Regions from separate parts of the Bacillus sp. JK62 genome, predicted to be linked through region 3. Evidence: predicted binding sites of a transcription regulator. Region 3 holds the regulator's gene; each other region holds the start of a gene.
The links. Region 3 encodes Rex, which represses fermentation and respiration genes when NADH is low (regulators of the CRP and FNR family bind a similar motif). Its sites were predicted from a motif close to TTGTGAAATATTTCACAA; they were not measured.
Positions count from the first base shown of each region.

Region 1: the regulator Rex is predicted to act here: its motif matches at 1,605-1,622, upstream of ACWJJ4_RS01935 (nitrate reductase subunit alpha).
Region 2: the regulator Rex is predicted to act here: its motif matches at 2,598-2,615, upstream of ACWJJ4_RS18130 (L-lactate dehydrogenase).

Region 1 is NZ_JBSJQA010000001.1:395,106-399,772, forward strand. Features, by position in the region: gene ACWJJ4_RS01920 (Crp/Fnr family transcriptional regulator) at 1-141, shown strand, start outside; gene ACWJJ4_RS01925 (YwiC-like family protein) at 172-891, opposite strand; gene ACWJJ4_RS01930 (cyclic nucleotide-binding domain-containing protein) at 1,034-1,510, shown strand; gene ACWJJ4_RS01935 (nitrate reductase subunit alpha) at 1,687-4,667, shown strand, end outside.
Region 2 is NZ_JBSJQA010000008.1:98,694-103,360, reverse strand. Features, by position in the region: gene ACWJJ4_RS18135 (MDR family MFS transporter) at 29-1,561, shown strand; gene ACWJJ4_RS18130 (L-lactate dehydrogenase) at 1,603-2,556, opposite strand; gene amyE (alpha-amylase) at 2,828-4,667, opposite strand, start outside.
Region 3 is NZ_JBSJQA010000009.1:8,196-12,862, forward strand. Features, by position in the region: gene ACWJJ4_RS18350 (ABC-F family ATP-binding cassette domain-containing protein) at 1-1,140, opposite strand, end outside; gene moaC (cyclic pyranopterin monophosphate synthase MoaC) at 1,280-1,792, shown strand; gene ACWJJ4_RS18360 (redox-sensing transcriptional repressor Rex) at 1,789-2,436, shown strand; gene ACWJJ4_RS18365 (twin-arginine translocase TatA/TatE family subunit) at 2,455-2,625, shown strand; gene tatC (twin-arginine translocase subunit TatC) at 2,632-3,390, shown strand; gene ACWJJ4_RS18375 (YdiK family protein) at 3,432-3,623, opposite strand; gene ACWJJ4_RS18380 (CPBP family intramembrane glutamic endopeptidase) at 3,620-4,354, opposite strand; gene groES (co-chaperone GroES) at 4,591-4,667, shown strand, end outside.

The sequences.
Region 1 (4,667 bases), on a different contig from region 3:
AACCGCATGCTGGGAGACCTCCGCAAACAAGGGGTTATTTCGATAGACGAAACCGGAAAAATTATTTTGCACAAGCGGGACTATTTACGATGCGAGATCGAGTGTGAAAATTGTCCGCTTGAGATCTGCAATATTGACTGAAAAAACAAGGGCAGCCGATGTCCTTGTTTTTCAGCTTGTGATACATATACACATGACGGCGAAAAAGAAGCCGGCATTTACGATTTCCAGAATGCCGATCGTTTTCACCGGCCAGTCTCTTCCATGAAAAAACCAGGCCCGCAGACTGCTTGGGATAAAAGCGAGAAACGCCCAGCCTGCCCCGAGAAGGGCCGATAAAAAGGGGAGCAAGAGGTGATATCCCCACGACCAGTAAGCAAACCTTCTGTTTTTTCTCTCCCTTATGACCGATTTCACATAAAAAGAACTCCCGACAAAAAATAAAGCGGATTGCAAGAATAGAAACCAAGCCCAGCCGTCAAGGATTCCCGTTCCCAGCCAGCAGCTCGCAAGTCCGCCCGAACAAAAGAACAGAACACCCGCAATATCATTCGTAAGCGCCCGTTCGTTTTTTCGGCGGGCATAATGCGTATGTATGAGAAACAGCGGCAATAAAAAAACGCCGATCCAGACGAGCTGCGGCTTATGAAAGACAGAAATGATCAAAAAGCAGCAGGCCGGAAAACCGTAATACCATATCCACTTTTGATAGGGCTGAAGCTGTTTCTTTTTCAAAGCGAGCGAAACGGGATAAACCGTCAAGTAAAGGAACAGCCAGCCCAGAAAGAGCGGAATATGCCAGAAAACCGGGCCTCCCTTAACCATGCCGAGTAAAAATGGAATCAGCAGCATCGCCCATGCGCCGTGCTGCTTCGGAATCATCGCTTTCATCGAAACCCTCCTTTTTATTTCATTATAAGTGCAAACACTCTCCTGATAAGTGACCTTTATCATACAAGCTGTGAAATACATCACTGCCGCGCGGGCTCAATCGGGCTACACTAAAGCTATCAATAGCACAGGAGGCTTTCCTATGAATCAGTGTGACTATTTATTATTTCTGAAACAACTTCCTATGTTTAATGAAGTGCCTCTGTCCATTGTCGAAACCTTGCTGAAAAACGGGACGTTTATCCGCGGCTCATCTGACCAATCTCCATCCTTTCTTCATTCACAATCCGTTTATATTGTATTAAAAGGCAATATCCGTTTTACGGACAGCAGGCTCCCTGAAGGGTCGCAAACCGTTGCGCTGTGGGAAAAAGGCGATGTGTTTCCGATTGATGAAAAAGGCGGGCTCTCTTTATCGCCTTTTATCTCAGTCAATGCCTCACCGGATATTCTGGTACTCCATATTCCATATTCCGTATTTAAGCAAATGATGTCTTACCATCCGCGGCTGCAAATGAACTTTTTGGCGATGCTTCAGCAAAATGTCTTCTGTTCCTATCAGTTGTTTTTGAGGTATCTGCATACATCACGGGATGAAAACGCCGAACCCGGTTCTTAAACAGAACCGGTTTTTTTGATGACGCGGGCGTCCCTATATCGTTTGAAAATCCTTCCTGCTGCTCTGTGTGAACGTTTTGTGAAAAAAGCAGAGTGTGTGACATAGTTCACAAGGTGATGCGCCGTCTCTGTTTATAGTGTACATAGCATCACCTGACTCGGAAGGAGTGAACGATCATGAAGAAAAAGAAAATGAGTCCGTTGCTCAGGAGATTAAACTATTTTTCTCCTATCGAACATCATTCAAATCATCATAGCCAAACGACAAGCGAAGATCGTGATTGGGAGAATGTATACAGAAACAGATGGCAGTACGACAAAGTCGTTCGCTCCACCCACGGCGTCAACTGCACGGGTTCTTGCAGCTGGAATATTTATGTGAAAAACGGAATTGTCACGTGGGAAGGACAAAACTTGAATTATCCATCAACAGGCCCGGATATGCCTGATTTCGAACCGAGAGGCTGTCCGCGGGGGGCCAGTTTTTCATGGTACATCTACAGCCCGCTCCGTGTGAAATATCCATATGTGCGAGGTGTGCTGATCAATTTGTGGCGGGAAGCGTTGCAGGCGCATCAAAATCCGCTGGATGCCTGGAAAGCGATCGTTGAAAACCCTGAAAAAGCGAAGTCTTATAAACAGGCAAGAGGGAAAGGCGGCTTTGTCCGCGCGGAATGGCCGGAAGTGCTGAAGCTGATTTCAGCCTCTCTGCTGTATACAGTGATGAAATACGGGCCTGACCGGAATGTCGGTTTTTCTCCGATTCCCGCCATGTCCATGATCAGCCATGCATCAGGTTCGCGATTCATGTCTTTAATCGGCGGCCCAATGCTCAGTTTTTATGACTGGTATGCGGATCTTCCGCCGGCGTCCCCGCAAATTTGGGGCGACCAGACGGACGTTCCGGAAAGCAGTGATTGGTACAATTCAGGCTATATCATCACATGGGGTTCCAACGTTCCGTTAACGAGAACGCCTGACGCGCACTTTTTGGCGGAGGCCCGCTATAAAGGCGCCAAGGTGATTTCAATCAGTCCCGATTTTGCGGAGTCCTCAAAGTTCGCGGATGACTGGCTCAGTATCCGCCAAGGGACTGACGGAGCCCTGGCGATGGCGATGGGTCACGTCATTTTGCAGGAATTTTACGTGAATCAAGAGACGGAACGTTTCATTGAATACGCAAAGCAATACACGGATTTTCCATTCCTCGTCACCCTGTCAAAAGAAAATGGCGTATACACAGCGGGACGGTTTCTGCATGCGAAGGACATCGGGCGGCAGACAAAGCATGATCAATGGAAGCCTGCGGTCTGGAATGAACAAACAAACGAATTTGCTATACCGCAAGGAACAATGGGCTCCCGCTGGGACGGACAGCAAAAATGGAACCTGCATATGATCGATGAAGACACTGGGGAACCGATTGAACCCCGTCTCTCCGTGCTCGGAATAGAGGACGAAATCGGCTCGGTGCGCATTCCGTATTTTTCAAATGACGGAAACAAAGTGCTTGAGCGGGATCTTCCTATTAAAAAATTGGATCTGAATGGTGAAGAGACGTACGTCACGACCGTGTTTGACTTGATATTGGCAAACTACGGCGTGAACCGGGGCATCGGCGGACAATCAGCCGCATCTTATGATGATCCCCGTCCGTTCACACCTGCCTGGCAGGAACAGATCACGGGAATTAAAATAGAAGCCGTTATACAGATTGCCAGGGAGTTTGCTCAAAATGCGATCGATACAGACGGCAGATCGATGATTATCGTAGGGGCGGGAATCAACCACTGGTTCAACTCCGACACGATTTACCGTGCGGTGTTAAATCTTGTTTTACTCGTCGGCGCCCAAGGCGTAAACGGCGGAGGCTGGGCCCATTACGTGGGGCAGGAAAAGCTCCGTCCTGCTGAAGGGTGGCAGACGATTGCAACCGCAAAGGACTGGGAAGGCGTGCCTAAACTGCAAAACGGCACCTCATTTTTTTACTTTGCGACAGACCAGTGGCGTTATGAAGACCAGCCGATCAGTGACTTGGCTTCACCGATAGCCGCGTCATCCCGCTACAAGCATCACGCCGATTACAATGTGCTGGCAGCGCGATTAGGGTGGCTGCCGTCCTATCCGACATTCAATCAAAACGGCATTGACCTGTACAAAGAAGCTGAAAAAGCGGGGGCGGCGACACCTGAAGACGTTGGTGCGTATGTAGCCTCACAGCTTCAGGACAAAAAGCTGAAATTCGCGATTGAAGACCCGGACAATGAAGTGAATTTCCCAAGGAATCTCTTCGTCTGGCGGGCAAATCTGATCTCAAGCTCAGGAAAAGGGCATGAATATTTTCTCAAGCATCTGCTGGGGACGACGAACGGTCTGATGAATGACGACAGCGACAGCATCCGCCCTGAAGAAATCAAATGGCGGGAACAGGCGCCGGAAGGCAAGCTCGACTTGTTAATCAATCTCGACTTTCGAATGGCCGGTACGGCGCTGTATTCCGATATCGTGCTGCCGGCGGCAACATGGTATGAAAAACACGATCTCAGCAGCACGGATATGCACCCGTTCATTCATCCTTTTGCTCCGGCGATCTCGGCGCCGTGGGAATCGAGGTCAGACTGGGATATTTTTAAGGCGCTGTCAAAAGCCGTTTCCGATCTGGCGGAAGAAGTCGAGATGGAGCCGGTGAAAGAGGTAGTCGCGACGCCGCTCCTCCACGACACGATGCAGGAATTGGCCCAGCCGTTCGGAAAAATCAATGACTGGAGCAAGGGCGAATGTGAAGCCATTCCGGGAAAAACGATGCCGAACATCCATGTCGCTGAACGGGATTACAAACACATTTTTCATAAAATGACCGCGCTCGGCCCTCATACGGCTTTAAAACCGAGCGGAACAAAAGGGATGAGCTGGTCGATTGCGGATGAATATGAATCACTCAAAAAGAGACTGGGAGAAACCGATTCATACGGCGTTGCCAAAGGATGCCCGAATATAAGTGAAGCAAAGCAGGCGGCGGAAGCGATTTTAACCCTGTCGTCCACCTCAAATGGAAAGGTCGCCGTAAAAGCATGGGAATCGCTTGAAAACATCACAAACCTGAAGCTGAAAGACCTGGCGGAAGAACGCGAGGAAGAATGCTTTACGTTCGAGCAAAT
Region 2 (4,667 bases), on a different contig from region 3:
TCAAAAGTAAGTATGGGAGGAAAAAAGCATGGAACAAACAGCCGCGAAGGACGCCTCGACAAAGTTTGTCGTCATCGGTCTTTTGCTGGGCATTTTAATGTCGGCTATGGATAATACAATCGTTGCCACTGCGATGGGAAATATCGTGGCGGACCTCGGAAGTTTCGATAAGTTCGCGTGGGTGACGGCATCATACATGGTAGCCGTTATGGCCGGTATGCCGATTTACGGAAAACTGTCCGATATGTACGGACGTAAGCGTTTCTTTTTATTCGGTCTTATTCTTTTCTTAATCGGATCTGCATTATGCGGGATCGCCCAAACAATGGATCAGCTCATTATTTACCGCGTCATTCAGGGAATCGGCGGAGGCGCGCTGATGCCGATCGCCTTCACGATCATTTTTGATTTATTTCCGCCGGAAAAACGCGGAAAAATGTCGGGCATGTTCGGTGCCGTTTTCGGCCTTTCCAGCGTTCTCGGGCCGCTTTTAGGCGCGCTCATTACCGACTCCATCAGCTGGCACTGGGTGTTTTACATCAACGTGCCGATCGGTATTTTATCATTGTTTTTCATTCTTCGTTACTATAAAGAATCCCTTGAACATAAGAAACAGAAAATCGACTGGGCCGGCGCAATCACACTGGTGGTTTCCATTGTCGGTCTGATGTTCGCTCTTGAGCTCGGCGGAAAAACGTATGATTGGAACTCCGTGCAGATCATCGGTCTGTTCGCTGTGTTCGCCGTGTTCTTTATCGCCTTTTTTATCGTGGAAAGAAAAGCGGAAGAACCGATTATCTCATTTTGGATGTTTAAAAACCGTTTATTTGCTACGGCACAGATTCTGGCGTTCCTTTACGGAGCCACGTTCGTCATTTTAGCGGTGTTTATCCCGATCTTCGTTCAGGCTGTGTACGGAAGCACCGCGACAAGCGCGGGCTTTATTTTGACGCCGATGATGATCGGTTCTGTTATCGGAAGTATGATCGGCGGAATTTTCCAGACGAAAGTGCGGTTCCGCAATTTAATGCTGATTTCCGTGGTCGCTTTCTTTATCGGAATGCTGCTGCTTTCCAATATGACACCGGATACGGCGCGTACGATGCTGACGGTATTCATGCTGATCTCAGGATTCGGCGTCGGCTTCAACTTCTCACTGCTGCCGGCTGCGTCCATGAACGATCTGGAGCCGCGTTACCGCGGAAGCGCCAACTCAACAAACTCGTTTTTGAGATCATTCGGTATGACGCTCGGTGTGACGATTTTCGGAACCATCCAGACGAATGTGTTTACCAACAAGCTCACAGATTCATTCAGCGGCATGAAAGGAGCGGGCGGCGCGATGCAGAACATCGGAAATCCGCAGGACATTTTCCAGGCCGGCACGCGCGCCCATATTCCGCCGCACATTCTGGATCGCATTATTGACGCCATGTCGCAAAGCATCACATATGTATTTACGCTTGCGCTGGCGCCGATCGTCATTGCGGCCGTTACCATTTTGTTTATGGGAAAAGCGAGAGTAAAAACCTCTCAGGAAATGGCGAAAAAAGCGAATTAAAAAAAGCAGTACATGGCGTTTGTCATGTACTGCTTTTTTGTTTACTCTGCGAAATGCGGAGCGAGAATATCTTTCAGCACGTGTGCGCTGCGGCTGAATTGAGCCTGTTCTGTTTCATTCAGCTCAAGTTCCGTCACGCCTGCGATGCCGTTTCGATTGACGACGGCCGGAACGCCGATAAAGACGTCGTTTACACCGTATTGGCCGTCCAGATATGTGCTGACGGTTAAAATGCTGTTTTCATTACGCAAAATCGCTTTTGTGATGCGGGCGAGGCTCATCGCCACTCCGTAATATGTCGCGCCTTTTTTCTCGATAATATGGTAGGCCGCGTTTTTCACATCGTCAACGATCTGATCCAGCTCGTCCTGTTTGTAAGCTGCATTTTTCTCCAGCAATTGCTGTACCGGCACTCCGCCGATATTGGCGTGACTCCATACAGGAAGCTCGGTATCGCCATGCTCGCCGATAATGTGGGCGTGTACGTTTTGCGGAGCGGCGCCGAAGTATTCACTCAGCATATAACGGAATCGCGCAGAATCCAGTGTCGTGCCGCTGCCGATGACGCGTTCTTTCGGAAGCCCGCTGAATGTCCATGTCGCATAAGTGAGAATGTCGACCGGGTTTGTGGCAACGAGGAAGATGCCGTCAAATCCGCTTGCCATTACTTCACTGACAATGTTTTTAAAAATGGCGAGGTTTTTTTCGACCAGCTCAAGTCTCGTTTCGCCCGGTTTTTGATTGGCTCCGGCACAGATGCACACGATATCGGCATCCTTGCAATCCTCATATGTGCCGTAAGACGTTTTGACCGGATGAGGCGCAAATGCCTTTCCGTGATTTAAATCCATGACATCGCCCATGGCTTTTTCTCTATTTACATCAATGATCACAAGCTCATCTGTGATCCCTTGGTTAATTAACGCAAATGCATAACTGCTTCCAACAAAACCTGCTCCGATTAATGCTACTTTGTTCACTCGTTCGTTCATCATGTATGCTCATCCTCCAGTGTTTCGTGGTGTCTGTTTTTAACTTGTGAAGTATTTCACATTTATATTGTGCAACATTTCACAAACTTTCGCAAGAGAAAAGTTTGATTTTTGGACAAAAAAAATATCGGTGATGGTTATCAGATTGTTGACAACATCCTAAAACGGAACCGTTTTAGGATGTTGTCATCTTTTCAGCGTGATTGAAGATGCGCTGTCCTTTTCCCAGAAGCAAGGGTTTGCCGGCACGCTGATGTAATGATGGCCCTATCCATTAATGCGGAAGATAACCGTTTAAACCGGAGTTGTTATACAAACCATTCTGCACATAATCAAAGCCGGGCTGGTTCTGTCCGGGCACTTGGGCGCTGCCATTGTTAAAAATCACTTTGGCATTGGCCGTATCCGCATTCGCAGGCAGCGTCAGCGTGTAAATTCCATTTGCATTCTTAGTCATTGCTTTCCCCGGCCACGATCCGGTTAATTCTATGGCCCTGCCTCCATCATGTTTGTAAATATAAGCATTTACCTGGCCCCAATGATCCGGATTTTGATAGCCAATGATGTTGGTTTGGGCCGGGTCTTTTTTGACAAACGTGTATTCTTGGGTTCTCTCTGCACCCTCGCCGTTCGTTCCGGTTAACTTGATGTTGTATGTCGTGCCGATTGGATCTCCTTTCCCGATCGTTAATCGGTCTCCATCCTTAAATGCTGTCTGCTGCCCATTATTGATTTGGTAAACGGCTTTTGCTGTTTTCGCATTTGCACGCAGGGTGACCGTCAGCTGATCATTGAAAGAATGGACTGCCCCCGTTTGGTAATTCTCAAGAAAGACCTGAGGCGCATTTCCAATATCATCGGGATAAAGAACAGCCGCGGATCTGGCATTGATCGTACCTGTCAGTTTGCCGTTCGCTACTTGAAATGAACCGGCGCCGGCCCTATTATCATACCTGCCGTCAGGCAATTTCGTTGAAGTATTGACGGTGACAGAAGACGATCCCGCATTAGCCAGCACAACGCCTTTTGAGCCGCGCTGATTCATAAATATTTGATTGTTCCCATTCGGATTCGAGAGTTCCTCAGGCTGCCCGGCCATTACATTGTGAAATTGATTGACCGCGGTGATCGCCTGATCTTTAAATAAGGCGCTCCCGCGATCTCCTATTTGACTTTTTCCGGGAAATCTTACACCATTTCCTCCGCCCTCAGGTCTGGAAAAGAAAAGAGGCGTGCTTCCTGAGCGGGAACCAATCACTGCCCAGCCTAAACGGATATCGTCATCACTCATCCATGTGGACTCTTCCTCATCATTGGCATACGTATCATGTGATTCCACCCATGTGACTAACTTGTCCGCAGACACGTCAGATGCATAATGGGAGATATTCGACACACTCAGATTACGGTTCTTTAAAGCGGATCTGATGGAATGCCCATAGTTAGAAGCCGTCACATTCATATAATTCGCATAAGCAGTATCTCTGGAAGCGCTGTCTTGCAGGATTTCTCCGTATTGGAACTCCGCCGATGTATTTGTGATATTCGGCCAAAATCGGCTGCCGTAATTCCCATCATCCGGAAGCTCTATATGCTTGGCGGCATCATAGCGGAACCCGTCCGCTCCGTCATTCAATGCTCTTTCCAAGAAACGTTTCAGATAGGCCTGCACCTCAGTATTCTGTGTATTCCAATCATACAGCCCAAGCAATGAATTTTGAGTGACGTCCCACCTGTCCGACCAATTTTTAATTTGTGTGTTTCCATGGGTCCAGTTTGGAATACGCTTAATCTCGTCAGAAATCGCGGCGTAATCGCTGGTGGTATGATTGATAACCGCATCGACAATGACTTTTACGCCATACTTTTCCGCGGCTGCACACATGTCCTTAAATTCTTGTTCAGTGCCTAAGTAACGGTTGCCGATTTGGTACGATGTCGGCTGATACAGCCAGTACCAGTTCCTCATGCTTTTATCTCCTTGGTTCCCTTCCTTTACTTGGTTAATCGGAGACGTCTGAATAGCTGCATAGCCCGCATCACGAATATCTTTCATATTTTGTGTTAACGTATTGAACGACCAATTCCAGGCATGAAGGATGGTCCCGTTTTTG
Region 3 (4,667 bases):
TTCCGGACTGATTGTATTCATAATCGTTTTCAGCAAGGTTGATTTGCCGATTCCGTTCGGTCCGACGAGGGCGGCGCTTTCGCCTCTTGTAATGCCGAAGGTCAGGTTTTTCAAGAGCGGCGGCTGGCCGTCATAGCTGATGGAAACATCCTGTACGCGCAGGACGTCGTTTCCGCTCTGTTTTGTAATGTCAAAACGGAAGGCGGCGGATTTCTCATCCCCGAGCGGCTTTGCCATGACGTCCATCCGTTCAAGCTGTTTTCGTCTGCTTTGGGCTCTTTTCGTTGTAGAAGCTCTGGCCAGATTGCGGTCGACAAAATCTTGAAGCTTGGCGATTTCGTCCTGCTGTTTTTCATACAGCTTCAGGTCTTTCTCATACTGCTCAGCTTTTTGTTCTAAATAGGCGCTGTAGTTGCCGAGGTATTTTTTGCTTTCTGTCCGTGAGACCTCGTACACTTGGCTGACGACTTTATCAAGAAAGTATCTGTCGTGGGAAACGATCAGGATTGCGCCTGAATATCCCTGTAAATAATGCTCAAGCCATGTAAGCGTATCGATGTCGAGATGGTTCGTCGGTTCATCCAGAATAAGCAGATCAGGCTGGGTCAGCAGCAGTTTTCCGAGCGCAAGCCTTGTTTTCTGACCGCCGCTCAGGCTTTGCACTTTCACGGAATCGTCAAATTTTCCGAAGCCGAGGCCGTGAAGGATAGATCGGACGTCCGCTTCATATTGATAGCCGCCTTTATCCTTGAAATCCTGCTGAAGCCTGTCATAGGTTTTCATCAGCGTCTCAAGCTCCGCCGGGGCGGCCGTGGCCATCTTTTCTTCAATAGAGCGCATCTCTTTTTCCATTGCTTTCAGGAAATCAAAAACGCTCAGCAGTTCTTCTTTTATGGTAAGCTGGGATTCCAAGCCTGTGTGCTGGGCAAGATATCCCATCGTTAATTCTTTCGGTTTGATTAATTCACCCTTTTCATATGAAAGGTGACCTGCGATAATTTTAAGGAGAGTTGATTTGCCGGCTCCGTTTCTGCCTACTATGGCGATGCGATCCCGAGATCTGACTTCAAGCTTTATATTGTTTAAAATAGGATCAGCGCCAAAAGATTTGGATAGCTGATTAATTTGTAAGATCATCATATTATTTCACCTCTGTTATAATAAGTTAAGTGTAGCTTATCAACCTGCTGTCAGCAAACAATACATCAGAATTGGAACATTATAGGATAAGACATCAGGGAGAAAATAGTGTATGATCAGAAGTAAGGAGAGTTTAAATATGAATGGATTTTCTCATTTTAATGAAGAAGGCCGTGCCCGCATGGTGGATATAAGCGATAAATCTTCAACAGTCCGTACTGCCGCTGCGATATCCAGCGTACACATGAAACATGACGTGTACAGCAGAATCAAAAACCGCGAGATCGGAAAAGGAGACGTGCTGGCTGTCGCACAGGTGGCAGGAATTATGGCCGCAAAGCAGACGTCAGCGATTATCCCGATGTGCCACCCGCTTTCTTTAAGCAGCGTCGACATTTCATTCGGCTGGGAGGAAAAGGATTCCGAAGCCGTTCTTCATATACAGGCAAGCGTAAAAACGAAAGGGAGTACAGGTGTGGAAATGGAAGCGCTAACTTCCGCTTCAGTCTGCGCTTTGACCGTGTATGACATGTGCAAGGCGCTGGATAAAGGAATGGTCATCGGCCCGACCTGCCTCATGGAAAAAACAGGAGGCAAAAACGGTGATTTTAAAAGAGATGCATCTGAGTATAAAGTGGAGGACCAATCATGAACAAGGATCAATCAAAAATTCCACAGGCGACGGCAAAACGGCTGCCGCTTTATTATCGCTTTTTAAAGAATTTACACGCGTCAGGAAAGCAGCGCGTTTCATCGGCTGAACTGAGCGATGCGGTAAAAGTCGATTCGGCCACGATCCGCCGGGATTTTTCCTATTTCGGGGCGCTCGGCAAAAAAGGATACGGCTATAATGTGGATTACCTGCTGTCATTTTTCAGAAAAACACTGGATCAGGATGAAACGACGAACGTCATTTTGATCGGTGTCGGGAATTTGGGGACGGCGTTTCTTCACTATAATTTCACAAAAAATAATAACACAAAAATATCTATGGCTTTTGATGTGAATCAGAGTAAAATAGGAACTGAGGTAGGCGGTGTGCCTGTCTTTGATCTTAATGATTTAGAGCTTCACATAAAGGATGAACCCGTGGCGATTCTTACCGTTCCGGCGGTTGCCGCCCAGTCAATCACCGACCGGCTCGTGTCGCTCGGAATCAAGGGAATCCTTAACTTTACGCCGGCCCGTTTGAATGTGCCGGATCACATTCGAATTCATCATATAGATTTAGCAGTAGAGCTTCAATCATTGGTTTATTTCTTAAAGCATTATTCTGTTTTGGAAGAAATTGAATAGCGAAAGGAGGAGCTGCACATGATCGGTCCTGGAAGCCTGGCGGTTATCGGTGTGGTGGCGGTGATTATTTTCGGTCCGAAGAAGCTTCCCGAATTAGGAAAAGCGGCGGGGGACACGCTTCGTGAATTTAAGAACGCTACTAAGGGATTAGCCGGTGAAGAAGAGGAAAAAAAGAAAGAAGAACAGTAAGATAGGATGACGCGTATGAGAGTGAATCAAATGACGCTTGTGGAGCATATTGCCGAACTTCGGAAACGATTGCTGATTGTGGCGTTATCCTTTACGGTTTTCTTTATTGCCGGCTTTTTTCTGGCAAAACCTATCATTGTGTATCTTCAAAAAGCCGATGAAGTAAAAGAGCTCACCCTTAATGCTTTTAACCTGACGGATCCGCTGTTTATCTTTTTGCAGTTCGCGTTTATCATCGGCATCATTTTGACTTCGCCGATTATTCTCTATCAGATTTGGGCGTTTGTCAGTCCGGGTCTGTATGAGAAGGAGCGCAAAGTAACACTCAGCTATATTCCGATTTCGATCGTGCTGTTTGTCGGCGGTGTGTCGTTTTCTTATTATATTTTATTTCCGCTGGTCGTTGATTTTATGAAGCGGGTCTCGAATGACCTGGATGTCAACCAGGTGATCGGGATCACCGAATACTTTCATTTTCTGCTGCAGCTGACGATTCCGTTCGGGCTGCTGTTTCAGATGCCGGTGCTGATCATGTTTTTAACGAGACTCGGTGTTATCACGCCGATGTTTTTATCGAAGATCAGGAAGTACGCATATTTTGTGCTGCTCGTGATCGCCGCGATGATTGCGCCGCCTGAGCTGCTGTCTCACTTGATGATTACCATTCCGCTTTGCATTTTATACGAGATCAGTATCCTGATTTCAAAAGCGGCGTATCGGAAAAGGCAGACCGGCAGTGAATCTGACCAGGACGTATCAGCATAAAAAAAGCCATTTCTCAATGATGAGAAATGGCTTTTCTTTTATTATTTTTGATTTTTCTTCACTTTAAATGAGAAGGCGAACATTTTAAACGAGATGCTGATATTATAAGCGGCGAAAACCATCAGCAGTATGGAATAAAAAGACCACATGCTTCCCGGAGAGCTTGCGGCCAAATACGTAAAGATACAGCCGACTGCGAAATAAATCAAGCCCCAAGTCATTGGGTTCCTCATACAAACAATCCTCCAATAATTAATTGCATTTGCTCACTATGCTGTTCAATATATTTTTGGGCGGGGCCGAGCTGCATGACCACGACAATGGTATTCATCATGACATGGGCGAATATCGGCACAATAATCCGTTTCGTCTGCACATACAAGAACGCAAAGGTAAAGCCCATGGCCGTATACAGCAGCAGGTGCGTGAGGTCTTGATGCACAATGCCGAAAATGACGGAACTGATCAGTCCGGCGATAAAGAAATTCGTTTTTTCATATAATACACCGAAGATGATCTTCCGGAAAATGATTTCTTCAAGAATCGGCCCGACGATAGAAGAAACGATAATCATGAGCGGCATGGCTTTAATAATGTTAAGAATGGCTTTCGTGTTTTCGGAACCGCTGCCCACATGAAAGACATACTGCTCAATCATCCCGGCGATTCCCTGAGAAAATAAAGCGAGCCATATTCCCGCGACCGCCCAGAGAACGGACATGCCGGCGGATGCTTTCTTCCCGTTTCTTAATGTCTGTTTCGGCGCGGTTCTCAAAATCAAGAGAACGATAATCAGGCAGATAAAAAAGCTTACGACGGAATAAATCCCCTGAGCCATGGTGAGATTCGCATTCGTAGGGTGCCCGCCCGCATAGCCGAATTTGTACATTAAAGGAATGCCGATCAATGCGGAAAGCTGCATGATAACATATGTCAAAATGATATACCAATACTGTTTTCTCAAATGATATGTACTCCTTTATCCTATAAAATCAACTTATTTGTTCTTATTGTAACACAAGTGAACTTGACGTGAAAAAAGGAGAAAATCAGTGCGAGAGAGAATCATGTAAGCGTGAAAATTTTTTATTCTTATGACTTGAAATTGGAAGTGAGATTCTTTATTATAATAACTGTGTTAGCACTCTTTAGAGCTGAGTGCTAAAATTACATATTCATACTATTGAGGAGGTTATTACATTGTTAAAGCCATTAGGTGATCGCGTTGTCATTGAACTCGTAGAATCTGAAGAAAAAACTGCCAGCGGAATCGTATT